DNA from 4 places in the Cytobacillus sp. Hz8 genome. Region 1 is predicted to be linked to each of the others. Evidence: riboswitches for the same ligand, from Rfam matches in the RefSeq annotation. Region 1 holds a riboswitch; each other region holds the start of a gene.
What was found. A riboswitch is a leader RNA that binds a small molecule or an ion and turns the genes downstream of it on or off. The one in region 1 is predicted to bind cyclic di-GMP.
Positions count from the first base shown of each region.

Region 2: linked by a shared signal. The riboswitch ahead of ACE38V_RS20325 (hypothetical protein) and the one ahead of ACE38V_RS01460 (anti-repressor SinI family protein) in region 1 are both predicted to bind cyclic di-GMP.
Region 3: linked by a shared signal. The riboswitch ahead of sinI (DNA-binding anti-repressor SinI) and the one ahead of ACE38V_RS01460 (anti-repressor SinI family protein) in region 1 are both predicted to bind cyclic di-GMP.
Region 4: linked by a shared signal. The riboswitch ahead of ACE38V_RS06285 (chemotaxis protein CheW) and the one ahead of ACE38V_RS01460 (anti-repressor SinI family protein) in region 1 are both predicted to bind cyclic di-GMP.

Region 1 covers NZ_JBHKFI010000001.1:282,042-289,853, forward strand. Annotated here, with positions in the region: gene ACE38V_RS01450 (sensor histidine kinase) at 734-1,414, shown strand; gene ACE38V_RS01455 (response regulator transcription factor) at 1,411-2,037, shown strand; cyclic di-GMP riboswitch class I at 2,268-2,357, shown strand; gene ACE38V_RS01460 (anti-repressor SinI family protein) at 2,387-2,545, shown strand; gene ACE38V_RS01465 (polyprenyl synthetase family protein) at 3,191-5,551, shown strand; gene pxpB (5-oxoprolinase subunit PxpB) at 5,961-6,689, shown strand; gene ACE38V_RS01475 (5-oxoprolinase subunit C family protein) at 6,686-7,702, shown strand; gene ACE38V_RS01480 (LamB/YcsF family protein) at 7,704-7,812, shown strand, end outside.
Region 2 covers NZ_JBHKFI010000023.1:11,507-19,318, reverse strand. Annotated here, with positions in the region: gene ACE38V_RS20350 (CD3324 family protein) at 8-271, opposite strand; gene liaG (LiaG family protein) at 962-1,819, opposite strand; gene ACE38V_RS20340 (HD domain-containing phosphohydrolase) at 2,019-2,927, opposite strand; gene ACE38V_RS20335 (hypothetical protein) at 2,968-3,537, opposite strand; gene ACE38V_RS20330 (sensor domain-containing diguanylate cyclase) at 3,661-4,854, opposite strand; cyclic di-GMP riboswitch class I at 5,056-5,138, shown strand; gene ACE38V_RS20325 (hypothetical protein) at 5,159-5,887, shown strand; gene ACE38V_RS20320 (hypothetical protein) at 6,069-6,245, opposite strand; gene ACE38V_RS20315 (SDR family oxidoreductase) at 6,362-7,300, shown strand; gene ACE38V_RS20310 (MFS transporter) at 7,642-7,812, opposite strand, start outside.
Region 3 covers NZ_JBHKFI010000013.1:100,644-108,455, forward strand. Annotated here, with positions in the region: gene ACE38V_RS15825 (HD-GYP domain-containing protein) at 1-357, opposite strand, end outside; gene map (type I methionyl aminopeptidase) at 466-1,212, opposite strand; gene ACE38V_RS15835 (helix-turn-helix domain-containing protein) at 1,537-1,857, shown strand; gene sinI (DNA-binding anti-repressor SinI) at 1,963-2,097, opposite strand; cyclic di-GMP riboswitch class I at 2,130-2,229, opposite strand; gene ACE38V_RS15845 (MDR family MFS transporter) at 2,722-3,942, opposite strand; gene motB (flagellar motor protein MotB) at 4,102-4,890, opposite strand; gene motA (flagellar motor stator protein MotA) at 4,883-5,680, opposite strand; gene ACE38V_RS15860 (hypothetical protein) at 5,961-6,116, shown strand; gene ACE38V_RS15865 (YbjQ family protein) at 6,256-6,576, shown strand; gene ACE38V_RS15870 (hypothetical protein) at 6,879-7,124, opposite strand; gene ACE38V_RS15875 (MFS transporter) at 7,319-7,812, shown strand, end outside.
Region 4 covers NZ_JBHKFI010000003.1:250,810-258,621, forward strand. Annotated here, with positions in the region: gene ACE38V_RS06275 (methyl-accepting chemotaxis protein) at 1-652, opposite strand, end outside; gene ACE38V_RS06280 (chemotaxis protein CheW) at 673-1,158, opposite strand; gene ACE38V_RS06285 (chemotaxis protein CheW) at 1,490-3,508, opposite strand; cyclic di-GMP riboswitch class I at 3,814-3,899, opposite strand; gene ACE38V_RS06290 (EAL and HDOD domain-containing protein) at 4,235-5,479, shown strand; gene ACE38V_RS06295 (HAD family hydrolase) at 6,299-7,084, opposite strand; gene ACE38V_RS06300 (DeoR/GlpR family DNA-binding transcription regulator) at 7,245-7,812, shown strand, end outside.

The sequences.
Region 1 (7,812 bases):
ATATATAGAATATATAAACATAATTCTGTTCTGATAATTAATTGAATCAATCAATTAGGTTAGGAGATGCCAAGCTATTTAAATGAATATTATGTTTCTATCGATGTTTATAATCCTTACGACTTTGGGGATTTACTTAAGAAGGAAAAATAAAGAAAGTCGATTGGTGTTATGGGCAACACTTATCTCAATTTGTGGTGGGTTTACTGGGTTGCAGATTATTCTAGAAAAAGAAGTTCTACCAATTATCATTATCCATGGGAGCCATCAAATGGTACATGTGTGGACTATAATAGTAGGAATCTTAAATCTGATTATAAATATATTCCCCTATTATGGCATTCTCATCTTCTTCTTGTTTTACAATGGATATTTTCTTTATAACAAATGGATAATGGTCGTTTTGAGCTTTCCTATATGGATTTCCCTATTTTTCTTCTCAGATTTATCGAGTAATGAATTGGATGAGGTTTCAATTGCATCTTGGGGAGCTATTTATTTGATAATAACAGGATGTTTAGCGCTTCGACCGATTATTCTTAGTAATGATCGATCAGAAAGAATGTATCATAGTTCTGTTTCCCTCATATTTCTTGTGCCTTTAATTTGCTTGAATGTGTTTCATTTTACACCTGATCCCTATAGTGATCAGGTTTTGAAAATGATTCCTTTCATCTGTATTGGGAGTTTTCTTTTTGTTTTTCTTTTGTTTTTGCGAGGAACTTTCATAGGGGTGAAGAGAAAGTCAATACAGACTGTTAATATAGGGACAGCCGTTATCCATCATTCTTTGAAGAATTCAATAGCCAAGATTAAGCTGGTTGCTCTTAATATTAGAAAAAGCATAGAACTTCAACATTATTTGGAAGTTGAAGAGGAGATCGGACAACTTCTTAAAACCTATGATGAAATGATGGGTACGATGACTAAAATTTCACATGCAGTTTCAGATAAGCTGAAAATTAATCCGCAGGAACATGATTTATCAGACATACTTGATGAAGTAGTGGAAGTGATAGAAAGTGTTCCAAACATGAAAGTGGAAAAACATTACTTTCCTTATCAGGTGTTTGTCGACCGACAGTGTTTTATCGAATGCTTAGTAAATATATGCAATAATGCGGTGGAAGCAATGGAGGATGGAGGAGTTATTCGGATTGAACTAGAGTTAAGGAGAAGAGTGTTCATTCTTGCTATTAGTGACACGGGGAAGGGAATGAATCCGTTACAATTGCAAAATATGTTTGAACCCTTCTATTCAACAAAACATCAAATGGGGACTAATTTTGGTTTAGGTATGTATCATGTTAAGAAGGTTATAGAGGCACATAAAGGTAAAGTATTCGTAAAAAGCAAATTGGGAGAAGGTACAACAATACAAATTATGTTAAAAAGATGGGATTTGGAGAAATGAACGAGGATATTAAGGTCATGATAGTTGATGATGATCCTGACTGGAGAATGGGGTTACAACGTTATTTTTCGGGGTATAAGCAAATTAATCTAATTTTCTGTGCAGCAACCATTGAGGAGTGTTTTACTTTTTTACATAAAGAACCGATTGACATTGTGCTTATGGATATTATGTTAAGTCATTCATGTGGTTCAGGACTTGATGCAGCCTTAGACATCGCTATTCAATTTCCAAATGTGAAAGTCATTATGCTTAGTTCTGTAGATCAAAATGATGAGATTTTTAACGAAGCTTTTTTAAATGGGGCTTATGAATATGTGTACAAACATGATTTCAATCAATTACCAGAAATCATGATAAGATCCATGGAAAACGAGCCCCATAAATTTGGCGAGAGACTACGGAAGCTCGTTTATGAGAAAAAGAAAAGCTTGCTTAGTGAGGGAGATAAAGAACTTTTAATTATGATATTGGAAGGAAAGACACAAGTAGAGATTTCTCAAGAATTTTGTGTCAGCTTGGCTGCTATAAAAAAGAGAACAGGGAGAATTATGAAAAAGTTCGACTGGCAACGTTCAAGTAAGGAGTTAGCTGAAAAATGTCGCAAATGGGGATTATTTTAATTCAAAAGTATATTTTGTTTAATTTCTGTTTTTCGACATGTTTGGTTCATTATACCTTTATTATGCTATTTATTATAATCTGATGGTAGACATAAAATTGTATACTTTTGGAATTGAGTCAATTGCAATATAATTTAAATATAGTTAGATAATTCTGTTATATTAATGAAATGCTTTTTTCTACCGAAAATTATAATTAGTTCCATAAATTAAAAGAGTTCATTTCATTGCTCAGTAAAGGGCAAACTAATTGAAAGATTGGGGCGCAAAATCACAGGTCTAAGGTACGAATGGTATACTATGACGGCTGGGTTGCCTGAAATACAATCAGTATTTTGGGAGGAATTAAGTGTTGAAAGCAAATAATCATAATGATGACCTAGATGTTGAGTGGGTACAGCTAATTCAAGAAGCAAAGCGACTTGGATTAACAAAAGAAGATATTATTCTCTTTTTAAAGAAGAAGAGGGAAGACAGGAATGGTTTCATAAATCATAAATTTACATAAATTAGTTCTTTAGGTATTTCTTAAATGAAATTAGTTTAAGAAATGCTCCTTTATTATGTATATTTAATATTCAATAGAAGCTGTATCTGAGAAAAAAACTAGAGTATTTACTATTCCTACAGAAGTCAAAATATCACAGCTTGAAAATCAAAAAGAATTATAAATCACGGGTCTTACTATTAATTAAATCATAGAAAAAATTTTATTATTTTATAGATTAATGGAGTCTAATATGAATTTAGTTTATAGAGGTTTAATTATATTTGCGGTATTTTATAATTTTTGATTATTTTAGAAATAATACATTTAATTGGGTGGGAAATATTTTACAATCTGTGTTTATCTTTACTTTTTATTTGTTGCTTACATGGCTATTGGACAGCAATGGAAATAAAAAAGCATAAAAAACTTCGATCAAAAATGATTGGAGCTTTTTTATGTTTAAATACAACAATTTTCATATAAGCAAGTTGCAACTGATAATTAAGCTGTTTATTTTTTCAGGAATAAAGTACTTCTAGCAATACTATTTATAATAATATTCTAATAGAAAAAAATGAATGATTTTTTCTTTAAGGTCATACTCTTCGTTTGAATGTTATGATGAACATATATAGAGAATAAAAAGTAGAGGTACCTGAATCTATGAATGAGACGAAAAAGAATAAAGCGGATAGCTGGTATTGGAAGGCTGAGAAAAAAGCGAGCAATTACTTTAAATTACTTCAGAAACAAGCGTTAGAAAAGACATATGTCACAAAGCTCACAAAGGATATCCAATCATGGAGAAAGTTCCATATTCATCCACCCTTCATTTCTTTATTTTCATCGAAGAAAGGATATTCAGATTATCAGGATTATATACGTTGGTTAGATTCAAAAGGAAAATTAGATCAGTATTTAGATCGGAGCATTTCTTATATTTATATGAGGGATTTAGGGAAAGCCCTCCACTCTAAGGAAACACAGGAAAGGATACAGAGTATAGTCGATGCTTTAAAAAGCCACTTACTAAATAATCAAGTGAATAGCAATGAAACATTTAACTTGGCGAGGCTGTATCGGTTTACGGAGAGGGAAGGAATAGAATCAACCCTGATTTGGGTGATGAATAAATTAAGAAAGGTCACTACGCATTTTCCAAAAGAAATGGATGCTCTTCATGCTGAAAGGAAACTGATTAAAATTATTGCAGGGGTTTTTATGCATCAATGGGAGGAGATGGACAATCATATTTCTCCTCAAGAACGGACTAAGAAATTGGATAGAGCGATAAGGCTTGGCTATTCTTATGGCTTAACCTACCCCTTTATTGATGATCTCCTTGATGCCAAAATCCTAACTTCAAAGGAGGAGAGTCAATATACGGAAATGATTCGGACAACCTTAATATCAGGGACTGTGCCGAATTTAGGAGTATGGACGGGAAAAAATAAAGAGTTTATTCAATTTATTCATGCTGAGCTACGTCAGGCTTTTGAATACATTAAGTCTCAACAGCCAAAAGAAGCTCAAGAGCAGTTTTTTGAACAGGCCTATGTTTTTTTCCGTTCTCAGGAAATGGATCGTAATAAAGACCTTTCAAATGCAAATTACACCAACGAAGAACTATATGTCCCAATCATATTGAAATCTTCATTTTCTCGATTAATTGCTCGTTCTGTGATAAGTGCACCAGAGGATGTTGGTTTTGATGAGCGTACCTTTTATTATGGAATCTACAATCAATTGGCCGACGATTTCACTGATATATTTGAAGATCTGGAAAAAGGAGCGGTTACCCCATATACCTATTATCTGAAATATCATAAAAGAAGAAATGATTTAGTCAATCCATTTGAATTGTATTGGACGGTTATTTCTTATTTGATTCATGATGTGTACCATTCAGATACTAAAACAAGAGAAGTCATTTTAGATCGAGCAATCAATAGTCAAAAGCGTTTCAAGGAAAAATGGGGGACAAAAAAATACAAAGAGATAATGGAAATCTTCACTACCAATAATCTAAAATTTCAAGGACAGCTTCAAAGAATTGTTCAAAAAGCTAAGGATGTAGATTTTTTTGATAAACTTCTTCGTGACTTGATCATCGATTCATTAAACATTGAACAAAAAGAGCAGGAGAACTTTCAAAATACAATTAAACATGTTCGTACACAAATTAATAAAAACTTGCTAATCAAGAAAATGAATTCTGATTCTTTAATAAATGACAAAATTATTGATGCTGCCAACTATACTCTTGAAGGTGATGGAAAACGTCTTCGGCCAATCTTGACCTGGGTGATGGGTGTGCATGGATTTGGTTTAAAAGGTACAGATATCATGCCACTATTACAATCACTAGAATATATGCATACGGCATCCCTTATTTTTGATGATTTGCCAAGTCAGGATAATGCGTCCATACGGCGAGGACGTCCAACTTTGCATAAAGTCTATAACAATGCCATCGCGGAATTAACTGGTCTTTTTCTAATTCAAAAAGCCATAATAGAGCAAACCAATTTAAAGACTTTTGATGCAAAAACAATCCTTCAGTTAATTCAATATTCTGCACAAATGACTGCAGAAATGTGTAGAGGACAGGCAATGGATTTGGATGCAAAAGGAAAATCATTGTCATTAGAACAATTAAAAGTGATGAGCTATTATAAAACGGGAAAAGCTTTTGAAGCTTCTCTGATTGTGCCTGCAATTCTTGCCCATGCAGAGGAATCTGAAATGAAGGCAATAAAAAAATACGCTCAACATGCAGGGATTGCCTTTCAAATAAAAGATGATTTGCTTGATGTAGAGGGTGTACAAAAGACCTTAGGTAAACCAATTGGAAAAGATGCTGAAAACGATAATTCTACCTTTGTGTCGGTTCTTGGAATGGAAGGAGCGAGAAAGGCAATGTGGGAAGAATACTGTCTTGCCATAGAAGCCTTGCAAGAAGTATCCCGTAATCTATCATTTTTTAAGCAATTTTTGAATTACATCGTACACAGAGACCATTAATTTTATTGAACAAATTAGTCAGAGTTTTCGATTTTATCGATTAGGCAGGAAGCATGTATGTGTTTTATTTTGACTGATTCTGCCAATATTTAAGGGGAACATGGAGATATTTAAAGCAATTGAATTAAATTTTATAAAAAATAGGGCTATCTAGACAAAGACAAAGTAAACATATTTTTCAATAAATAATTTGAAAATACTGAAATTATTATGAGAGAATAAAGGTAATAAGGAAGCGCAAGGCGAAAAGTATACATGCTGGGATTTTATCTGTATCAATGGCATATTGTTTATTGATGGCTTTAAAAAGTGGTCGAAATAAGATAAGTTTGAACGGTAACATGAAGGCGCTCCAATCCATTGGGGCGCTTTTATATAAATTTATCTGCTTTTAATGAATGAAGGTGTGATGAACTTGAATTTTGAAAGGATAACTCCCCTTGGTGATTCAGCAATAGTAGTAGAGTTTGGTAAAATAATCGATATAGAAACGCATCAAAAGGTTCAAGAGTTGGGATTGTTTTTGGAGAAAAACCCTTTACCCGCCATGATTGAGCATGTTCCAAGTTTTACGAGTGTAACTATCTTTTATGACTGTGCAAAGGCAGAGAGATCTCAAGATAAAAAGAAGTCCCTCTCTCCTTATGAATATATGAAAAACCAAATAGAGAAAACTCTTTCTCTTATTGAGATGAAGTCTCGGAATCGACCGCAAATCGTTGATATTCCCGTCTGCTATGGTGGTGAGTTCGGGCCCGACTTGGAGTTCGTTGCGAAAATTAATCATTTGCTCCCCGAAGAAGTAATCGAAATCCATACAAGTGGAAACTATCTAACCTATATGATTGGATTTGCGCCGGGCTTTCCGTATTTAGGGGGGTTATCGGATAGGATAACAGCTCCAAGATGTGAAACACCGAGGCTTCATATTCCGGCCGGAACTGTAGGAATTGGCGGAAAACAAACTGGAATTTATCCAATTGCTTCACCAGGCGGATGGCGGTTGATAGGGAGGACACCATTACATTTATTTAATCCAAATCAGTCTCCCCCCACTTTAATTAAATCGGGTGATATGATTCGGTTTAGATCCATTTCATACGCGGAATATCTGAAGCTAACGGAGGTGAAAAGTTGAGCCTTATCATTAAGAAGCCTGGAATCCTTTCCACTATTCAAGATTCTGGGAGAAGAGGATATCAAAAATATGGAGTCATCGTGAATGGCGCTATGGATCCATTTGCCATGAGAGCAGCGAATCTATTAGTTGGGAATGAGAGCAATGAAGCGGTAATTGAAGCTACGATAGTTGGTCCAACGGTCTATTTTGATTCCTTTTCCTTAATTGCCATTTGTGGCGGTGATTTTCAGCCAACCATTGATGGGGTAAAAGTCCCCATGTGGCAGCCTCATATTGTGAAAGCAGGAAGCACCTTGAAAATAGGATCTGCTTGTTTAGGAATACGTTGCTATTTAGCCATTTGTGGAGGTTTCAAATTACCGCTTGAAATGGAGAGCCGTTCCACCTATTTGCGTGCGGGTTTTGGCGGTTTTTCAGGAAGGGCACTTCGAGCAGGTGATTTTCTAGAGACAAGAAAAAAATTGACGATAAGTAAAGCAATCTTATCTACTATTCGTTCAAACGAAAATCGCTCATTTTATTCAATACCATGCTTTATTTCACATCATGTAAAGCCACTTTATTCAAAAAATCCACTGATTCGTGTGATAAAAGGAGCCCATTTTGAACTTTTTACTACTCAAAGTAAAATATTATTCTTTAAAAGCTCCTATAAAGTTTTAGCTTCATCGGACAGAATGGGCTATAGATTAAAAGGAGCAGAGCTTGGATTAAAGAAGCCAAGGGAAATCATTTCAGAGGCGGTCTCATTTGGAACGATTCAGGTACCTCCAGATGGTCAACCCATTGTATTAATGGCCGATCATCAAACAATTGGCGGATATCCGAGGATAGCTGAGGTAATATCTGTTGATTTGCCGCTTATGGCACAGTTGAATCTAGGGTCCTCGGTTCATTTTCAAGAAATTTCACTACATGAAGCTCAGAAACTATATATAAAACGCGAACAGGATTTACGTTTAATGGAAAAAGGTATGAAAGATATATTGAAAAAATTTGGAGGTTCCTAGAATGAGTGTGATTGATATTAATTGTGATATGGGAGAAAGTTTTGGAGCATATACATTAGGTGAAGATGCTGAAATTTTAAAATATGTTACCTCTGCCAATATTGCGTGTG
Region 2 (7,812 bases), on a different contig from region 1:
ATTTATATTATTTTGAGTATACAATTTTTTTAATCGTTTCAACGGAGAGATAATATTCTTCAGCTAATTGGTCAATTGTCCTTCCGTTCTTGAAGGCTCTCTTCATTACCGAATTCCGCTCATCAATTTGCTTTCTTATACCAGATCGTGTCCCCCACTTTTTCCGTGCAGGCTCCGGCTTCGGAATATAAATCATTTCTCCTTGAACATATTTTTGAATTTCTGATATTAGCTTTTCAGGTAAAATAGCGGTCGCTTTCACATAGGCCATCTTTGCCAGCTCCTTATCTTTTTTGGATTGAAAAAATAAGGGCAAAGCCAATGTATCAGAAAAGCTTACTTGGGCGATTTATCTCAAAGTCCACCCCATGCAAAGTATCGCCTTCCCAACACTAGGCTTTGCATGAGACGCTGCAGTATGTGACAGGCTCCATGATGTGCTTGTCATTTCGTCACCTCCTTAGATTGAAACAGCTCATTTGCATGCTTTTAATTATAGTATAGATTGGCGGGGATTTCATCTTGGTGGGATAAATTGGGTGGTTTATTAAGTTTTTTCTCGAGTATTTTAATGGGGCCGTGTTGTGCTTTTTGCGTATATCAGGGTTTGAGCATTTATCGAAGGGAACGTGATGATTTCTTTTCGCAAATATTTTAATATTTTCGCGAGCAAATTCTTCTTTTCGCGAACAACCTGAATTTTTCGCGAGTATTTCATCTTTTTCGCGAGTATTTTTCCGAGGTCGCGAATAAAAAAGGCGTTCGCGAATAAATTGGCTATTTTCGCGAATAAATTTTGAAAATCGCGAATAAACCTTGGATTTTCGCGAATAAATTTCTTTTTTCGCGAGAAAACATGGCACATGCCCCTCATCTGATACCTAAGCACCCATCATTAAGAGAGAAAATGCACAAAAATACCTAGCCCCCATGTAAAATCGGGAACTAGGTATAAGGAAAATTAATAAACTTTCACGTTTCCGCTTGAGACGGTGATGTTAACAGCATGCTTTCCAGATCCGTACTCTCCATGGAAGCGGTGATTTTCGATTTTTTCATTCTTTAATGGAAAATCACATGAGATATTGCCAGAGCTTGCTTTGCCGTCGATGGTAAAGTCGGCTTTGTCAGGTAAATCTAGTTTGATGGAGCCTGAGCTCGCATGAATATTAACAGAATCAGTTAATTTGTCCATTTGTACATTCATTTGCCCAGAGGATAAATCGCCTTTTAATTCTCCTGTGAAATGATTTAGGCGAACGCTTCCTGAGCTCACGTCGATATCACTTTTTTCAGAATCAAGATGGTTCACGACAAGACTACCGGATGAACCGTTATGTGAAAATTCAGCTACATTTAGGTTATTGAGGGTGACGCTACCTGAACCCATATCTAATTTAAAGTCATCGAATGTCATTGGATGATTCTTTGATTGACCTGAGAATGTCAATTGACCGGAGCCTAATTGGACATGCATATCTTTCTGGAAATCTTTAGGGATATAAACCGTTAACTTCGTGCTGCCAAAGAAGGAAAACCATTGGAACCATGGACGTTTGTAAGTTACTTGGATTTTGTCGCCCATTTTTTTCACGACCACTTTCCCTTTTCCATCTAAATCGGCTTTCACACTGTCTCGGTTATCAGGAATAATGCTTGTTTTCGCCCCGAATGCTTGCACATCAATAAGATCAATGTGGTTGCTTACTGTCGCTTCGGCTTTTCCTCCCCAGAAGGGATTTAGGGTGTGATTACTGACAAATTGAAACACAATATATGTGCCAATTAATATGAAAAAAATCACTAATATCTTCTTCAAAGGAATGACCCACTTTCTTCTTAAATTTCTGTCTTACCTTATAATGCTATTGTAATAAATAAACAGACAGAAATCATTGTTCCTCAGAATGAATTCCTTCTACGACCTGAGGCCGAGAGAGTTTTGGGTACAATAATAGCCCTGCAGAATAGCAACTCTACAAGGCTTAAAAAATATATGAATTATTCACTCATCTATCCTAGTTTATAATACCTTCTTCTTTTAATACTTCTTCAAAAGTTTGGACGACTTTTGGTTCATATTGAATTCCAGACAGACGATTAAGTTCATCTATTGCGAATTGAGGGGAAAGTGCTTTTCGATAGGCACGATCATCAGTCATAGCGTCATAAGTATCGCAGACGGCAATAATCTTTGCTTCTAAAGTAATCTCATTGCCTTTTAGTCCAAATGGGTAACCTGAGCCATCGATTCGTTCATGATGCTGCTCGATTATCTCTGCTAAATAGCTATAACTTGTCTTTCTCACCATGTCTGCTCCATCGCCAGGATGTTTTTTGATTAAATCAAATTCGTCTTTTGTCAACTTGCCTGGTTTATTTAAAATTTCTACAGGTACATTGATCTTTCCGATATCGTGAAGTTCAGCAGCCCTGTTTAATTTATTAGCAGTCGCCGTATCCAATTTTAATTTTTTTGCCACCTTCATGGAATATACCGCCACTCGTTCACTATGATTGAAAGTATATCGATCCCTCGATTCTACTTTTTTAATCAAATCATTTAAATTTCTGTGATCTTCACTTAGTTGATGAAAGGTCGGTTCAGTGATAATCCATAAATATGTGACATCTGTTTTGGCTTTAAAAAACTCAGGACTTTTTAAACCTTTTACTGTAAAATAATCGTGAGCCTTAAGGATTTGCTTTTCCCCGTTTCCTTCATACTCAATTTCACCGCTTAAAATATAAACAAACTCATATGTTTCAGGATCCTCACTAGGATATACGTAAAACATTTTGTCTTTAAAAACAGTTTGATACATAATATCCACACCATTTTCCCGACCAAGAAGACTGAGTTCGTTGGAAAATTGACGTACTATATCTATATTCGTGCCTCTTTTGAATAAATTTAACCCACTCACGGATTTATTCTCCTTATGTTGTCTCAAAAGCAGCTAGCATTTAACTTCCGACTATAGCGATCGGATCAATCCAAATCCACTTATGCGCAATCTTCACAAGCTTCCAATCGCAAGCGGCTGTTACTCCGAGTTCAGCTGCTTTTTGGATGGTTTCAGCTGTCATTTGTTTGGTTTTTGCATCTAGGTCCGCAATGAGTTGGTTTAGATCTTGATTGAATTGAGCTGTTACTTTGGCGAAGTAGGATGATTGTTCGCTTAGCTTGCTTTCCACTTCTGCGACTTTTTTATCGATGGACTCTATGCTTGCTCTGAGTTCAGCTGCTTTTTGTTCATCTGTTGTGTTTAAAAGTTGATTTTCTAATTTCGTTTGTTCTAATCTCAATGAATAAATTTGATCAGAACCTTTAACTAATAAAATCTGATGGAAATAGAGGTTTTGTAGCTTGTTTGCTTTTTCCACGGTTTTGTCGATTTCCTTATCAATATTTGCGTTTGTTTTTTCTATTAATTTGAGTGCTTGTTCAGTATCCTTGTTTTCTGCTGCAAAGGCATGAGATGAAATGCCAAATAGAAACAAGAAAGAAAATAATAGAACGATCCCTTTTTTCATCTTTTCTCCTCCAATTATAGTACTTTTCTCTCCTATAATCTTTGATGTTATAAATATACGTTTTTTCTCATTATATACTATTGTTTCTCTATTTTTCTACAAATATCACTTTTTCCAATCCGTCTATTCATTTTCGGCATAAAGAACTAGCTGAACATTTCTTCCTAGGCTTTTTGATCTATACAGAGCCTTATCTGCCTTTCTTTTCAACACTTCTTCGGTTCTTCCGTCCTTAGGATAATTTGACGCCCCAGCGCTAAAGGATACTTTAATCTCTTTTCCAGAAACAGAAACTCCATGATTGCATAAATATTCTTCCAATTGCTTAATAAGGTGATTAATTTTTTCTAGAGAAGAATTGGCCACGATTAGCATAAATTCATCTCCAGCATAACGATAGCCTTTAATATCCTCATCACATAAACTTTTCATTCCTTGAGCTAACTCGATTAAATAGTTGTCTCCTGCTTCATGCCCAAAATGATCATTGATCTCTTTTAAATTATCTGAATCGATCATGATTAAGGCAAGCGGTGTGTCTTGTTGCAAAGCCATGGAAAAATCTTTATGAAATGCACGGAAATTTCCTAGTCCCGTCATTTCATCCATTAACGACATTTCATATATTTTTTTATATAATCTTGCCGTTTCAATGGAGCTTAAGACTTGATTGCCAATAATGAGAAGCAGTTCTTCATGCTCTTTCCGATAGGCGAACTCCTCATGACATTGAGCAGAGATGACTCCCTTTACCTGGTCATCAATAATTAATGGGACAAAAATACAGGTATTACTGACATCTCGACCTACCACTGCATAATCGGGACCTAAATCTTTTTGAGTTGTTGTATGAAGGGTTTTTCTGCTTTTGATTACTCTTGAGGTCATGTTGCTATTATCAACTTGTAAAGGGTTCGGTCTGTATTCAGTCCCTTCATCGACTAAGAAAGGAATATGGATGAGTTGTTCTTGTTCATTATATAGCGCGAAGTAAAAAGCATCAGTGGGCATAACGAGCGATACAAGCTCATAGGCCTTCCTTAGCAGAACATCTTCATTTAAGGTCTTTGCACAGGCTTGAGCGAAGTCTGCTAAAATTCGCAGGTGATTATTCATCCAATTGAGAGATTCTATTTTCTGATTAATCGAAACGACACGCTCTCCCAGCTCATGTATGCCATCAATTCCTGCCGCTTCTGTTTTCTCTTTCAAATGGATCAGTTCAGGATGGTTGGCAGAGAAGTTCACTCTTTCAATATCAGTTAAAATACGATTAAAGCTTGTAATCATTACTTGATTCAATTTCTTACCTTTCATATAATCCACATCCGAAATATTGAATATTCTGACGATAAGATCGTTACTATATTTAGATAATTTTATCATAAAAGGGAATACTCGTGGGGAGTTTTTTTATGGTAGGTTTAGGCAATAGAAAAAGTGAGTTAATAGTCATTTTTCCTTAAAATTTATGGGTCTTTTATCCCTTTTCTCGACAAAAAAGATAGAGTATGATGAGTGTCTAAAAGGTACAATCAGGGAAATCTGGTGTCACAAAGCTATGGGGCTAAGGGAACTTCCTATGCCAGCCAGCTGCCGTTACCAAAAAGGAGGAAAGGTAATGAAATCGACAAAAGGTTACAAAATTTTATCAAGTGCTTTTGCCCTATCTTTAATCTTGGGGACAACCTCTATTGCAAGTGCCAAATCGGTTGACCATGGCAAACAGCCGGTGAAAGTAACGCAATCTCACAAAACTACGGGTGACCAAAAGAAGAACGAAGCAAGCAGCAAGCAAGTAGAAAAGAAAAAGGTTAAGATTCAATCAAAGGTTGGTAAATCAGTAGAAAAACGATTAATTACTTCTGAAACAAGTATTCAGAAAATTACCAAATCAATCAATACCTATTTTCAAGTGAACGATGAAGGAACAGCTGAAAAGGATTTATCCAAATCACTTGCTAATTCCAAATACAATAGCTACAAAGGTAAGCTGAAAGCAGAAATCAACAAGCTAAAAGCTATTGATAAACAGCTTTCCAGCTATAAGAAAAAATATAAATCTTCTACTGCAGAGTTTGATGCCCTAGCAGCAAAATCAAAAGAGCTTCAAACATTGGCGGCAGATGAAATCGAAAGAGTGAAGCTTCTTGCAAAACAAGCTTCTACTCCGGAAACAACAACTCCTGAGACAGGAACAACACCAGATACAGGGACTACGACTCCGGAATCTGGAACAACTACTCCTGAAACAGGGACAACCACACCTGAAACGGGGATAACCACTCCGGATGATGGAACGTCAATCGATAATGGAACAGATAATTCCACTGAAGCAGTGAACTCATAAGAAAAAAGCGGCAAGCGGAATCCAATAGAATGGATGATGCTTGTCGCTTTTTTCTCTTAGATCCTGCGAGCATACCCTCTCCGCATGAAATGCACATTTCTATAAATGCTAGGTCTTCCTTTTTATTTTTTGAGTTAAATTTCATAAAAAAACACCACCCAAGCGAGTGGTGACCCCATACTTAAATAACCGGATAATATTGTTCATATTTCGGGTGACAATAAAACGGCGGCCTTTTTCCAATCGTGGGGAGCAAAAACGGCTGAGGATTGGAGTTGTATAAAACCGCCACCTTTTCATTCGAGTAATTCATTAATAATGCATGAACTTCAGGGCTATAATATTCGTAATTCTGCATTCTTCTTACCTCCTTATCACCTTACTTTATTCATACTTAGTATTTAAGGTGCCAGGCACCCTATTCGAATATTCACATACTGTAACCAAGAGGAAATTTACGAGGAGGATGATCGTATGTCCGAAGTGAATGAAAATAATCAGCAGGATCGAGATTATCAAGAGTACCCGATGCATCCGAATTACGGAAAAATTACGATATATGAAGATGTTGCCATCACTGTTCCTGAGCAGAGACAGCTGCGTCAGCCTGGTGTCGAAGGGGTGATGGTTCCAAGACCAATTATAGAAAATCCTCATTATCAGGGAACAGAGAAGCTTCGCGGAAAGGTTGCACTCATAACTGGTGGGGATAGTGGCATGGGAGCAGCCGCTGCGATTGCTTTTGCCAAGGAGGGCGCTGATGTCGCAATTGCCTATTTAGATGAACATGAGGACGCCAACCGAACGAAAAATCGGATTGAAGAGTTCGGGCAAAGATGCTTATTATTGCCTGGTGACTTACGGGAAAAAGAACAATGTATTCATATCGTTGAAAAAACCGGGCAAACCTTTGGTCATCTTGAGATTCTCTGTAATCATGTAGGTATCCAGTTCCACCAGCTAAGCCTGCTTGACATAAGTGATGAGCAGTTTGATGATACCTTCAAGGTGAATATCTACTCTCATTTTTACACCACACGTGCCGCACTCCCTTATCTCAAAGCCGGCAGCTCAATTATTAATACAGCCTCGGTCGTCGCGTTCTACGGAAATGATCAGTTGATTGATTACACTGCAACTAAAGCCGCCATTGTTGGCTTCACGCGAGCTCTCGCCAATAATCTTGTAAAGGATGGAATTCGTGTCAATGCGATTGCCCCTGGACGATTTTGGACCCCGCTTATTCCATCAAGCTTTTCTCCAGACCAAGTCACCCTTGCTGGAAATCCCATGGATCGCCAAGGCCAGCCATTTGAAATAGCCCCCACTTTCGTTTACCTCGCCTCAGATGATTCCCGATTCGTCACCGGGCAAACACTGCATGTAAATGGCGGGCAAGTGATGTCATCATGAAAAAGGACATTGGCTTCGGTCTTTGTCTTTTTTTGTTTTGGGGGATTCGATAGCGTGTGCAACTTTTGATGTGCAATTCTTTATGAAACGCTGTTTTAGCAAAGCTTGTTGTTTTTTCGAACTGAATTCATTTTAATTTTTTACGGAGGGCTTTTGAATTGGACTTAATTGTTTTGAAATTTGGTCAAAAAAGGGAATGAACCTGATTATCGTGGATTTTGTTCGCGAAAACAGCCAATTTATTTACAATCGCCCTTTTTACTCGTAAAAACGACCAATCAAAAAGAAAGCAAGGGCACGATCTCCCTTACTTTCCCATCCTTATTTCAAAGGACATATCCTTACTCCCCGGCTACCATTTTCTCGGGCTCACCATTTGATCCAAAGCGCTCTTCTTCAATTTCTTTTAATGTCTTGCCTTTTGTATTTGGCGCTAAGAGAATTCCGATGATACTATGAATGACAAGGAAGGTGATCATCACAATACCAGCAACTTTAAATCCTAGTGAGTC
Region 3 (7,812 bases), on a different contig from region 1:
TGAAGGCACTAAAAACAAAGCTTTTCTCTTTCCCACCTCATCTACAAGGTGAACCACAAGCCTATGGAGCTCCCGTAACGGCAGCTCCCCCTTCGTTGCTACACTTTTAAAAGCGGCTTCAATTATCTCAATTGCATCCATCCATGTTGGAACATCCACCATTTCTTCCATCGTAATTCCATATGAGACAGCATCTTCAACGAATAAATAGCGGATATCCATCGCTTTCAATCGATCTAAATAAATCGGATGAATTTGCCTGCCCGCAGCAAGCAATACCCTTCTATATTTATCAAAAACGGGTCGTGCTAACTGCATTAGCTTAGGATTATATTCTTCAATAGTTATTAATCTCATTTGTGACTCCTCTTCATTCAATAAAAGAAAATCAAAATAGCGGAAATTCTTTTGATTTTCTTCCTAAACCTATTTTATCCTTCATACAGTTAGCCAAAAGTCGCCATTTTATTGTTCCGTTAGGATGACCGGACCTTCTTTGGTAATCGCGATCGTATGTTCATACTGTGCAGAATTCTTTCCATCAATGGTTCTTGCTGTCCATCCGTTATCATCCATTTTGGATTGATATCTTCCCACATTGACCATTGGTTCAATCGTAAAGACCATTCCTTCTTTTATTCTTGGGCCTTTTCCCGGAAGTCCATAATGTGGCACATCTGGTTTTTCATGGATCACCGCTCCAATTCCATGTCCAATAAAATCACGTACCACCGAAAACCCTTCGCCTTCTACATAGGTTTGAATCGCATGTCCGATATCCCCAATACGATTTCCAACCTGCGCTTGTTCAATTCCTTTATATAAAGCATTCTTTGTTACGTCTAGTAAAGTTTTCGCTTCTTCTGAAACCTCACCAACTGCATAAGACCAAGCAGAATCAGCTAGGGCTCCATTCAAATTTACGACCATATCAACAGTAACAATATCCCCTTCTTTTAATGACTGTTTTCGAGGAAAGCCATGACAAATTTCATCATTAACGCTTGCACATGTCGCATACTTGTAGCCATTATAGCCTTTTTGCTCTGGTGTAGCACCGTGTTCAGCCAAAAAATGATCAACAAATTGGTCAATTTCCCAGGTAGTGACTCCTGGTTTTATCAATTTGGCTATTTCTCTATGACATGCCGCTAATAGCTCTCCTGCCTCTTTCATTTTCTCTATTTCACGATCAGATTTTAATACAATCATTTTGACTCCTGCCTTTCCTACCATCTAAATAAAATGACTTATTCGTTCATCTCTCATATATATATTATCGTTGATGGAGGAGATTATCAAAAAAATTGTCACTCTGCATAAAGAACCCCTGGTAAAGAAGGGTTTGACATGAATTCACCATCAAATCACATATTTATCATTCCAATAGAATAAATTCACAAACTTTTGATAACTATTCAAACAAAAGAGTTTACAATTATGATAAAATTTTTAATATCTTGTTCTAAATATAAAACATTTTAACAAAATTTGTTATATTTAAGTTAACATTATTAATAAGGTGAGTGAACGTAAATGATTGGTGAACGTGTGAAAAATCTCCGCCTTGAAAAGAAAATGTCCATGACCGAATTAGCTGAACAAGCGGGAGTTGCAAAATCCTATTTAAGTTCTCTAGAAAGAAACTTACAAACAAATCCTTCCATCCAGTTCCTTGAAAAAATTGCTGCTGTTCTTAAGGTTCCAGTTGACCAATTAATTCATGAAAAGCCCGATGAAGAGGAATTGGATTCTGAATGGATAAGAATTGTAAAGGAAGCCATGGATTCGGGGGTTACAAAAGAGCAATTTCGTGAATACCTGGAGTTTAATAAATGGAGAATGAAAAATCAATAATGAAAAGACCTGTTCAATTCAGGTCTTTTTGAATTCCATATCAAAATTTTACTTAAATATAAAACCCTAATACAATATTTATTTTTAGATTCATCTCAACTGGTCTTAAACCATTTCATCCTCTTTATTTTTTCTTAAAAAAGAAAGAATCTCATCTTTATTCATCCCAAGCTTTTTCGCCTCAAATATTAATTCTACCCACTCGAAATCCAACTCTTCGGTGGAAATACTCTTATTCATCACTCTTCTCCCCCAAAAATACTTATCGTATTTCAGATAATCCAGCCATCATAGCATCCATGATCTCAAGTCATGTACCTTAGACCTGTGACTTTGCGTCCTAATTTTTCAATTAGTTTGCCCTTTTCTGAGACTTCAAGTATAGATTTTTTGTGCTATTCCTAAATCATAATCGGTTTTAAATAAAAAATGTGTAACTACTTGTCATCCTTCTTTTGCTTTTCATTGATTATTTCCAACATTCCCCGTCAATCCTCTACATTTAAGGAATTTATTTCCTCTAACCATTATGCAGTCGACATAAAACAATGTCGAATTATATCGTGATTAATTTGTCAATATTTATTTTGACAAATTTGTGAATATTATTTGTCAATTCTGTGACGTTTCGCATATAATAATAACAAGAATTGATTTGGAAATTTTTATCTATTCTGGTAGGAGGGATATGAATGACGTTTTTTCATGTTTTAAATTTTGTTGTCCCGATCGGTTTTATTGCATTTGCTGGATTTATGCTTGATCGTATGTGTAAACCAAATGAAAAAAATCAAAATACTGAATGAAATTTTTGGAAACGCTTTCTATTTATTTTAAAAGAGGATGATTAACCATCACCCTCTTTTAAGCATTTTCTTTATACACAGGAGCCATTACTTTTACATATTCCTGATTTCCATAATGGAAAAAGAGGACACTTCCAAAGGTAATAATAGCAATGATAATAAATAGCAACGAGCCACCGGTATGACTCAACAAATATCCTCCAAGAATAGGACCAAGAAAATGTCCAATTTTCCGAAATTGTCCTGCCCCAAAATAGGTTCCTCTTAACTGTTCTTCAGCTAATTGATCAATTAAAAGACTATTAGAAGGGAATACAAGAATCTCTCCTAAAGTTAAAATCAGAATTGCTACAACCGCCGTAACCCAGCCTGAAACAAAGCTAAAGCTGAATAATCCAAGTGCCATCAAGATCGCTCCAGCCATCATCACCTGCATAGGTCGAAATTTTTCAGCTAAATGACTGATTGGCATTTGCAGAACAACAACCGTTACGGCATTTATGGATAACAATGCGGAATAAATAAATACTCCGTTTTGAATGCTGCTTCCTAAATACTGTGGCAATGTTGATTCTATTTGGGCATAGCCCGCATTGATTAATATGACACCTAATATTAAATAGCGAAGAGCTTTATCCTTTCGAATAATCAAAAAGGCATCGGCTATGCGCACTTGATGCTTACTTTGATTGTGATTTGAGATTTTTAACTGCTTCATAATAATCGTAAGGACAATGGCATAGATAAGATACATCGTTCCGGTAATGAGAAATGTTGATTTTGCCGAGGTTGAGGCTAGGTATGCACCTAATAACGGACCTACAGATGCACCAATATTAATAGCTGTATATCGCATCGAATAGGCCTTCATACGTTTTTTTGTCTCTGTTAAATCCGCCATCAGAGCTTGGGATGTTGGCTCAAAGAATGAATTACAGAGTCCGTTTAAAGCATTTAATAGGATAAATACGATGGGATCCTTCGCTATCATAAAACCATAGAATACGAATGCCCAGACAAATAGAGCGGATAGCATAATCGGTTTTCTTCCGAAACGATCGGATAAATGCCCACCAATAAAGCCCCCTATAGTAGCCATTAATGGGCTCATCCCAACTGTTAAGCCAATGACAATGGGATGCAAATGCAAATTCTTTGATAAGTAGATGGATAGAAATGGTAGCGTCATAAAGGAAGCCCCTCTTGCTAACACCGTTCCGATTAACAATACCCAGACAATCGGATGAAATTGAGCTACATAGTTTTTTATTCGATTCATCTTATGCCTCCTCTTTAGATTGACCTCAGAATAATACCAAATATTTCTTGATTAACAAAATATTTTGACTTGTTTGTTTTATCATAAAAAAACAGGCTATCCTCCAAAGTGTCCCATCCTATAATGGTATAAGAACACAGTGGATGTAGATAACCTGTTTTACTGTTGAGTATTTGTGCTAGCACCCTTTGGTAAAATAAGAATTTCTACCCTTCTATTCTTTGCTCTTCCCTTTGCTGTTTTATTGGAAGCAATAGGTTGAAATTCTCCAAAGCCCTTCGCACTAAACAATTGAGGATCAAGCTTATCATTTTCTAAAACAATTTTCATGAAGTTAACGGCACGCATGACGCTGAGTTCCCAGTTTGAATCATACTTTGAATTACTAATGGGAATGTTATCAGTATGCCCGCTTATGATGACACTCCGTGGAATATCCATAACTAAAAGATCAGATATTTCCTTCGCCATCTTAATATCCTGTTTCCTGACTTCCGCGCTCCCTGATGCAAATAATACATTGCTGCGAATTGAAACTAACAATCCTTCACCGGATAATGAAGTCGCCAGTTTATTCTCCAGATGATTTTTTTCTATATAATTATTAACTCTTCGTTGAACCTCGCTCAAAGACTGTTGTTCCGATTGCTGTTGCTTATTCTTGTCGCCCTCCTTATTATCATTCTCTCCTTTATCCTGATACTCATCAAGAGATTGAGAATTCTTTTGGGGCATTGGACTTGGAAAATCCATAATTCCCGTTCCCGAAGAAAAGACCTGATTAAAAGCAGAAGAAATTTCCTGGAATTTTTGCGCATCAACTGAACTTGAGGCAAACAAAACGATAAACAGGGCTAAAAGAAGCGTAAGCAAGTCGGCATATGGAAGCAGCCAATCTTCACCTAAATGCTCATCATGGTCGTCCTTTTTCTTTTTCTTTCTACTCATCCTTCTTCACTTCACCTTCTTCAAGGAATTTTTTCCTTTCATTTGCAGGTAAGTAAGAAGCAAGTTTTTGCTCAATAACCCTTGGAGCTTCTCCTTCAAGAATGGACAAAATGCCTTCAATCATCATATGTTTAATTTTTGCTTCCTGCTTTGATTTTCTTTTTAATTTATTAGCAAATGGATGCCAAAGTACATATCCAGTGAAAATACCGAGTAATGTTGCTATAAACGCAGCGCTGATGGCATGTCCTAAAGTATCTGTGTCTGCCATATTTCCTAATGCAGCGATTAACCCAACAACTGCTCCAAGTACTCCAAGTGTTGGTGCATAAGTTCCAGCTTGAGAAAAAATCAAGGCACCCGATTGATGTCTTTCTTCCATTGCATCTATTTCTTCTGTCAACACATCCCGAATATAGTCAGCACTTTGGCCATCAACGGCAAGGGACAAGCCATTTTTTAAAAACTCATCTTCAATTTCATTTGTTTTCACTTCTAACGCAAGCAAGCCTTCCTTTCTTGCAAGCTGAGCCCAATCTGAAAACATTTTAATTAGTTCTGTAGTAGGAATTAATTTTTGTTCTTTAAAGACAATGGCAAATAGTTTTGGCACCTTTTTAATTTCATTCGTTGGAAAAGCAATTGTTACGGCAGCGGCAGTCCCCGCTATAATAATTAGAATCGCAGCTGGATTTGTCACAACAACAGTTGGACTAACCCCTTTTAAAAACATCCCATATCCAATTCCTATTAGAGCTAAAATAATACCAATTATCGAAGTTTTATCCATATATAGTCACCTATCTCTACTTTTGAAGTTTAAGGAAATTATCACTCTATTACTTTATAATAGTCTATCATTTGAAAGGTTTTCAATGATTAATAGACTTCTTATTATTTATTTCGACAAAAATCTATAAATATTGAAGCATTATTTTACATTTTATTTTGGCATTTCGACCAAATTCCCCCTTCAATTGAACAAAAAGTGGTAATTTGCCTCAACCAAAAAGGAATACATAGAAAATTTCTTTTTTGAAAAAATAAAAAAGTGAAAGGAGCGTGTGAACATGGGTCGCGGTAAGCATCTGAATCACAAGAAAAAAAGTCACCCAGGTGAGTTCCCCCAAAATACTCTTGTTGAACGCCATACCACGGAAGCACAAGAAGATGAAGAATTACTCGTCACTCAAGAAGCTTTTAAAAATCGAATAAACGAAGAGTAGCATGATCTCCTAATGAAGGCTGACCCTCTCGATATGGTTAGCCTTTCTCTTCTTTATAAGATTGACTAACTTTTTGAATTGAAACCTTTTTCTCCGCTACTCGTAGATTAATCATTCAAAAAATAGAGGAGGATTTTCTATGGTTATTACGACCACTTCTACATTGCAAGGCAAGGAGATTGAACGATATATTAGTGTAGTTTCCGGAGAAGCTATTATGGGAGCCAATGTTGTCAGAGATTTCCTAGCAAGTGTAACCGATATAATTGGCGGTCGCAGCAGTGCGTATGAAAATAAATTAGCAGAAGGACGAGAAATTGCCCTTCGAGAAATGCAAGACAAGGCAAGCAGACTAGGAGCAAATGCCGTAATCGGTGTAGATTTAGACTTTGAGACCCTTCGCGAAGGCATGATGATGTGTATTGCAACAGGAACTGCAGTATATGTAAAGGATTTGTAGGATATTTGGAAGAGGCAGACTTTTTAGACTGTCTCTTTTTGATTCTTTGCGTATTGTTATATAAAAAATTGCGTAAGTTTTCTTATCTATTTATTCGTGATTTCTCCCTGATACTCGCGTGTTCACCCTTTATTCCACAACTTCGCTTCGTTGTTCACATTTTACCTTTTTCACGCGATTCCGTTCAATTTTTACATTTTCACCCTTTTATTTCACGATTCCGCCATTTATCGCGTATTAGTCTTTTCCCAGCAATTCCATTTAGCCTTATCTATGATTTTTTACTGTTACTCCCACTTCCTTCAAAAATAAAAAACAGGTAAATCATTATGCTTGCAAATATATTGATAAATTCTCAAGAGATACAAAAATTCATCAAAGCAGTACGCATCATCATCCTCAAGCCTGTACACATCTAAAAATGAGAGAAAAAATTCTTCATCCTCCTCATCTAATATCCCATTTAGCCACAACTTAAATGGAAATTTTTCACGAAAATAAACATACCCCATATGTTCAAAAACATTCTCGATTTGCTCTTGATTCAATATCATCTTCTCCTTCAAATCACTTAATGGCTATATTTTGATCATTATCCTCAAAAATGAAACGAAATATTCCAATCTATCTCACCATCAAAACATTCACTATTTGTTCACTACAATTCGATTTATTTTATTATAATATTTTAATGTGTTAATATTTAGGAATACGAAATGTTTTTAGAAAGAAGTGTTTTGTAATGAATCAACAAGAAGTTGCTCGACGGAATTTGTACATTATGTGGTTTGCCAATTTTTTCGTTAATTCGAGTATGACGATGGTACTTCCATTTTTATCTTTGTATATTCAGACCTTCGGGGATTTCACCGAAAAATATGTACAGCATTGGTCAGGACTCACCTTTGGGGTAACCTTTGTTTCCGCTTTTATCTTTTCACCGATTTGGGGAAAAATCGGGGATCGGTATGGACGAAAAAGAATCCTAATCTTTTCCGGACTTGGAATGGCCTTATCCATTTTCTTAATGGGGCATGTTCATTCCGTATGGCATTTGTTTATTTTGCGCTTCTTTATGGGATTTTTCTCTGGCTTTATTTCCATGTCACAAGCCTTTATTTCAACGCAGACTCCAAGACAAATTGCTGGGCGAGTACTGGGGACCTTACAGACTGGAACCATTACGGGTGCGTTACTTGGTCCAATTCTTGGTGGAGTGATCGCCGATGCCATTGG
Region 4 (7,812 bases), on a different contig from region 1:
TTGGCTTACTAATCATCCGAGAAATGAAAAATCCAAGTAAAATGGCAACTAAAACAGCCATAATGACTACAACAATGACAGTTGTTATCGTTTTGTTTGTTTCCGCAGATAGATTAGCAGATTTCTTATCTCCATTTTCTCGTTTTGTCTTAAATAATTGATCAATATCTTTGCTTGCTTCCTTGTAGGAAGAAGTGCCTTCTGATATCAGAACCCTGTAGGCTTCTTCCATCTTATTTGCACTTGCAAGACTAATAACTTTATCTAATGTACCATTATATTGATCAAGAGCGTTTATTAAAGAATTATAGCTGTCACGAGTTTTTGCAGGAACACTAGTTTCAAATGCTTTTAGATCTTGCTCCATCTTCATTTGATTCTCTTCAATTTTCTTTTTATATGCCTCTACTTCCTTTGCATCCTTTGATAATACCATATCCCTTACTGTTGCACGGATATCTTGAAACTCAATGGCTGCTTTCCCTATATCACCTGTAGAAATCCCGTAATTTACATATATATCTGTATAATCCTTATCAATATTTCTCATATTAATAATTCCAACCGTACCTATTACAGCAGCTATCAGTGCTACAATTAAGAACGCTATAAGCAACTTTCGACCAATTTTCATATTATAAAACCAATTCATGACTGAATCCTCCTGTTTGTTTAAATATGAAGCAATTGTTCTGAAACTTCATCGTGTAGTAGCTTGTCACAATTTAATAACAGTTTGACTTCACTTCCAACCTTCCCAATTCCCATTACATACTTATTTGAACCCTGATTTATTTCTGGCGGTAACACAATTTCCTCCGGTGCAATCGTCAAAACCTCTGAAACACTGTCAACTATGAGGCCGATTGATAATTCCTTCACATCGATAACGATAATACAAGTTCGATCATTATATTCTCTAAAATCCTTTTTAAATCGTAATCGAACATCCATAACTGGAATGATTTTCCCTCTTAGATTGATGATTCCACGAATATAATCTGGTACCTCTGGAACTTCGGTAATTTGCTGGATTCCAATAATTTCGGTAACGTGTTTGATATCGATACCATAAAATTCATTTTCCAAGACAAAGGTCAAAAACTTATCTACTTGATTGTCTTCCTCATATTCTTCATGTTGTAAAACATTTGACATGTTCTTCTCACCCTTCGTTAATTATCTAGTAGTACCTTTTATCCCACTCTTAACGGACAGTAAGACTCCCGCTTCAAGATTATGAGAATACGAAGAAGATAAGTGGGAGATCAACTGTCCGTAAAGGTCCGACGACGGACAGGAGGTCCTAGTCAGGCGAAGCCACAGGACGTGGCGTTATGAGCGCGATAAGTGAAATAAGATTTTTCTTTGGGCTTCAGCCCTTAGAAAAATCAATCAGGCTCTGCGTGTCTAACCATCAGTGGGGGATGGATGACAGACTCTAAAAGCGCGACGTCCTGTGCGTCGAAAACCCCCACTGATGGAAGTTTCACTTTATGAGTCCTGAAATATCAAGGATAAGGCTAATGCTACCATCACCAAGTAAGGTGCATCCTGTAATGCCTTTCACCTGACTTATTTTTTTTATATAATCTGGCAATGATTTAACAACGACCTGCTGTTGACCAAGAAGTTCATCTGCAAAAAGGCATACATACTTGCCTTCTTGTTCTGCCATAATCAAAACACCTTCGTCTAGGTTCGTTACATCTCCTCGAATACCGTAGCACTCATGTAATCGAAGAATAGGATAGCATTGTCCTCTAACCATAATCATCTCATTTCCCTCAGGGTCAGTGATGATATCCCCTTTTGCTGGACGGAACGATTCTTTAATGGCTGTTGTTGGCAAAGTATAACGTGACTTTCCTACTCTTATATTCATGCCGTCAATAATAGCAAGTGTAAGGGGAATTCGTATGATGATTGTGGTTCCTTTGTCAATCTCGCTATCTATTGTCACAGTACCGCCTACCGTCCCAATGTTTTTTGTGACGACATCCATTCCAACACCACGGCCACTGAATTCAGTGATTTGATCCTTTGTAGAGAATCCCGGTAAGAAGATAAGATTATAGATTTCCCGATCGCTCATTTCGCTTTCATTTTTATGAAGCAAATGATTCTCTTTTGCTCTATTGATGAGTTTTTCTTTATTTAGTCCCCGACCATCATCTCTCACAAAAATTAACACTTCATTTCCAGCATTTTTTGCCTTAAGTGTCAGTGTTCCTAACTTCGGTTTTCCTTTTTCCATTCTTTCTTTACAACTTTCAATCCCATGGTCAAGCGAGTTGCGAACAATGTGCATGAGCGGATCTGAGATGTGTTCAATAATATTTTTATCCACCTCAGTATCTTCACCAATGAGTTCTAACTGCACTTCCTTTTGAAGCTTTTTACTCATATCTCTTACGATGCGATTCATTTTTTGGAAAGTATTCGTTAATGGTACCATTCGTATTGACATTACTTTATCTTGGATTTCATCTGTAATCTTCTTTAAATGCCTTGCTGCTTTCGTAAATTGTTCTAGTTCAAGACCGACTAGATCAGGATTTTGAGTCACCATCGATTCTGCAATGACGAGCTCTCCTACTAAATCCATAAGTTCATCCAGTTTCAAAACATTAACGCTTAAAAAACTCGACTGATAGGCTGCATTCCTACCATTTCCCTTAATTGAACTATTTTTTTGGGGGGATTCGCCTACTGACATCTCTGATACAGGGCTCATTATAGTTTTATCTATTTCCTTTAATTCAAGAGACTGTACATAGGAAACTTGACTAAACAACTCTTCCATTTCCTCATATATCTTGTCTGTATGAATAAAAAGATGAAGTCCATTTTGGCGAATCAAATCGACAGTATCAAAATTTGTCTCCAAATCTTCTGGTGTAAATGTCAGTTCGTGAATTTCTTCCTTTAATTGGTGAATGATTTGGAATGCACGTACATCTTCCATTCCCCCACAATCCTCTAAGCGAACTGTAGCAACATACTCTTTTAATGCAGAAGAATTACTAGTTTGTTCTTTATCAATATTAGTGACATGAGTAGAATCCTGTTCGCTTAATTGATCATGATAAGCACTTCTTAATTTCAAACTTTTCAAAAAATTATTTGCTTGTTCTATTATCTGTGTAGAATCTCCGTCTACAGGGTCACAGTGCTTTACTTTCTCTATCTCAACCTTTATAAAATCCACTCCATCAAGCATGAGGTCCGTAAGCTGAGTATGATCCTCGATTCTCATCTTTTCCTCACGAAGAAGAGAAAATAAGTCCTCAAGTACATGAGCTAGTGATGCAATATTGTTAAACGACATCATACTGGATGAACCCTTAATCGTATGCATGATACGAAAAATATCATTTATCATTTCTGTTGAATATACGCCTGCCTCTTCGCACTTCAAAATCACTTCTTCAAGTTGTTCTAGCATCTGCGAAGATTCAAAAATATAAATCTCTAAAATAGAATCATCCACAAATTGATCCGACATATATCTCCCCTCCGATTCATGTTTTTTATTTCTCCTCAAGATATCGGATAATCAAGAGTAAAAGTATCATATCGTTAAATATTTCCAAGTCATTAAAGAAAAGCGCCAACTCCTTGCTAAGCGGCGTTGGCCTGGAGTTCTCCATCTGAGATAAGGAAACACGAAGAGCCGAAGACGATTCGATGTTGATTTATCGTAAGGCGGAGAGCGAAGGACACTAGGCGCTGGAGCTAGACAATTCTCTAAGTTCAAAGATATAAATTATGACACTAAAAATATGAATAGCCCTTTAAGAAACTTAGCTATTCGATAACCTGTCAACCATAGCAATATTTGCTTTAGGCACATGGCTTTGTGTCCTCAACTTTCGTCGAGTTTGTATCGTAACTTTTTGATTATATTAGTTGATTTTTTGAAAAGCTTACTAGAATTTGATTGAAATCCTCATTTGTTAGGATGTAGGTAAATGGATCTATTCCACATGACAAAAGTCTCATTAGCAGAATGATATAATTATCATATATTTATTCCTAATATTAACTTTAATGTTGAATATGTCTAATATGATTAATAACTTTCACCCACCGTCTAGTACCACTGATGTATACTTATTGTTCCAAATGAAACAAGATTTGCACCAATTAGTGCATACTTGCAAACTTGAATTTTTATTAGAACTATTTTACTATATATTTTTTTACCTAGATTTAATCGGAGGTTATAAAAATGGAGGTTTTTGTGGCAAAACAACCGATTTTCACAAAGAATCAAGAACTTTTTGCTTATGAATTACTGTATCGGAGCAATCGAGTAAATACATTTCCCGAAATCAATGGCGATGAGGCCACAACAGAAGTCATTATTAATAGTTTTTTAAATATTGGTATTGATGAACTTATGAATAGTAAGCCATGTTTTATTAATTTTACTGAGAAATTGCTTCAATTAAAACTTCCAACTTATTTCAGACCACATGAGATTGTTGTAGAAATTTTAGAGACAGTTGAGTTCAATCAGGAGATTTTAGATATATGTAAAGAACTAAAGGAATTAGGATATCGAATTGCTCTTGATGATTTTATCTTGAATAAAAACAATCCATTTTCCTATCAAATAATACAATTTGCCGATATTATTAAGGTTGATTTTATGCAAACTACAGAAGAAATGAGGCGACCTATAGAAGAACTAGGTTTAAAATCAAATATTAAATTACTCGCTGAAAAAATAGAAACTGAGTATGAATTTATTGCTGCGAAAAATAGAGGCTACGACTATTTCCAAGGTTATTTTTTTTCAAAACCCATCATATTGGCTACACATGATATACCTAGTTATTTTCATTCTTATTTTGAAATTCTAACTCATTTATCACAAGACGAGCCAAATATCGATCTTATTACCCAATTAATAGAACAAAATTTATCATTATCGTACAAACTTCTTAAGTTAGTTAATTCACAGGCATTCCGTCCAAAACATAAAATTAACTCCATTCGACAAGCTATCGTACTTCTAGGACTTATAGAAATAAAAAAATGGATCTATATACTAGCTTTTAGAGAACAATCAAAAGCAAAAATTGGTCTATCGAATGAATTAATTAGCCTGAGCTTCACAAGAGCAAAAATGTGTGAGTACTTTGCTTTTCAAAAAAATAAAAAATTAGAAGCCCCTTCCTATTTTATGACAGGTATGTTTTCCTTAATCGATACATTGCTGGGCATTCCAATTGAGAAGATTTTAAGTGATTTACCTCTTCATGAAAATATTTGTGATGCCTTAAAAGGGGTTACTAATCCTATGAGAGATGCTCTAGATTTATGTATTTATATTGAAATAGGCGATTGGCAAAATGTTAGTGAGAGATGTAATGAATTAGAAGTTGATGGAATCGAATTCCTTCGATACTATAACGAAGCAATCAATTGGGCTAATAAAATTATGAAATTTGAAATTAAAAGTAACTAGATAATTAATATGAACTTTAACTCGGATAAAGGATTTTATTTGTCTATGTCTAATATAGTTCATACTTAATATTGAAGATATTTATCAAGCAATCAATTGTTAAGAACATCCTTTCATTCATTTGATGAACCTCGTGTGATCAAGGTGATAGAAGTAGAGATAATAAAAACCCATATTGACGAATCTATTTTACTGGAAGGAAAAAAAATTATATTGATCCTGAAAAACGGAAGCCTCTTATCATGAACTTCTGTGACTTTTTTAATTTAGGAGATAAAATACACCCTTTCCAGCTAGCAAAACCATTTATTTCTCAATATGACAATGATTAAAAAGATGAAGACTGTATCTCTTGAAGTGTTAGCGAAAAATACAGTAATAAAGGCAAGACCGATTTAAAAAATCAGACTTGCCTTTTTTTCCTTGACTAACTATGTTGTTGTCTTCTGAGCCTATCTCCCATAATTAAATTCGGCCAAATTAAATTTGGAGCTTTATCAAACCGATAAAGCTCCTTTTTCTTTTAAAATAATGTTCTAACTGGAGTATTAAACATACCCGCATTATTTTTAGCAAAAAACTAAATGGCCGCTTTCATACGTCTTTATCTAAAGTTACTTCTATTCTCAACTTTACCACTATTTGTGGTACGTTTCACCGCACCCATTTTAAGAGCAGTTTTTTCATTTTTACTTTCGTCTAGTTCTAACCATTCGGTGAGCAATTTCATATAGGTTCTTATTTGTTTTACCATTATAAATTCTATAAAGATTAGTATTTGGATACACCTGTTTTACCAGATATATCCAGGAATCTATATTATAAAATAAACTTTTCTATTTCTAAAGCTACTCCATCATTTTTCACCGTATCTGTAATTTTTTTTGCATAATTTTTTACATAATCATCCGCATTTCCCATTGCTATTCCACAACCTACTGTAGATAACATCTCAATATCGTTTTTTCCATCACCAAAAGCATAACTATTTTCTAAGGGAATATTCAAATAATCCAGCACTTTTAATATTCCTGTAGCTTTTGAGTTTGTTTTTGAATATATTTCAAAATGACGTTTCTCTACATCATGCATATAATTGTATTCACCATTTCCTAAAGATGAACAATACTCTAATCCTTTTGTATCACAACATAACATTTCAATTTTATATATGTCTATTTCCTCATGATTAAAATTACCTTCTAAATATGTTTTAGGTATATGATATGAATCATAAAATGAATGTAATTTTTTATATTCATTTTTTATATATGAATAAATTTCCCCCTGCAAAATATACTGAATATTGTGCTGATCAAAATTATATACCAACTCTTTGACAAAATCTTTCTTCATGGGCTCCTTATATATGCATTTTTCTTTGACTTTTACATATGATCCATTAGTAAGGACAAGACCATCAAATCCAAAATTAAGGATAGCCTCATTTAAAAAAGCATATGGTCTGCCTGATGCAATAAAAACAGAATCACCATTCGCTTGCAATGCACGTATAGCCTTTTTTACTCTTGGTGTAATATCTATGATTCCATTTAAACAGTCTAATAAAGTTCCATCAATATCGAAAAATATTGCCTTTTTCATAATTCCAACAGTCCTCCACTTTTAAACATTCCTATTTTGTTTCGTTTTATCTCATTTAATCACATTTTATATCATTTACTCCTATTCAATCAACAATTTAATTGATTTTTATCTTATTGTTGCTAAAATGGAATTAAATGAGAATCAATTGGAGGAACCTATGTTTATTGAAGAAAGGCACAAGCATATATTAGAGCGGTTAAAAAAGGACGGAAAAGTATTAGTAAAAGATTTAAGTAAACAATTTAAAGTAAGTGAAAGTATGATCAGAAAAGATCTTCGCGTTTTAGAGAGAAACAACTTATTACAGCGTACTTATGGCGGGGCAATTAATATAAATCGTACGATTACAAATGCAGAGAGTTTCTTTAAAAGAGTTGAAAATATTTCAGATTTAAAAGGAACTATAGCTAAAAAAGCATATGAGCTAATTAAAGATAAGGATACAATCTTTTTAGATTCATCAAGTATTTCCTATTTCCTTACAAAACTGCTTATACAAAATCCCAAAAATATTACTCTTATAACAAATATGGTTGAAATATCATCACTTCTTCACTTAGATTTAAAGATGCAAGTAATTTTTATTGGAGGAGATTTTAATCCTTTTGTAGGTGGAAATATAGGTTCAGTTGCCAATGAACAAATTAAGCTTTATCGCTGCAATAAAACATTTTTAGGTTGTAGTGGAATAGATCTTAGTGACGGAAGTGTTAGTACTGGCGTCT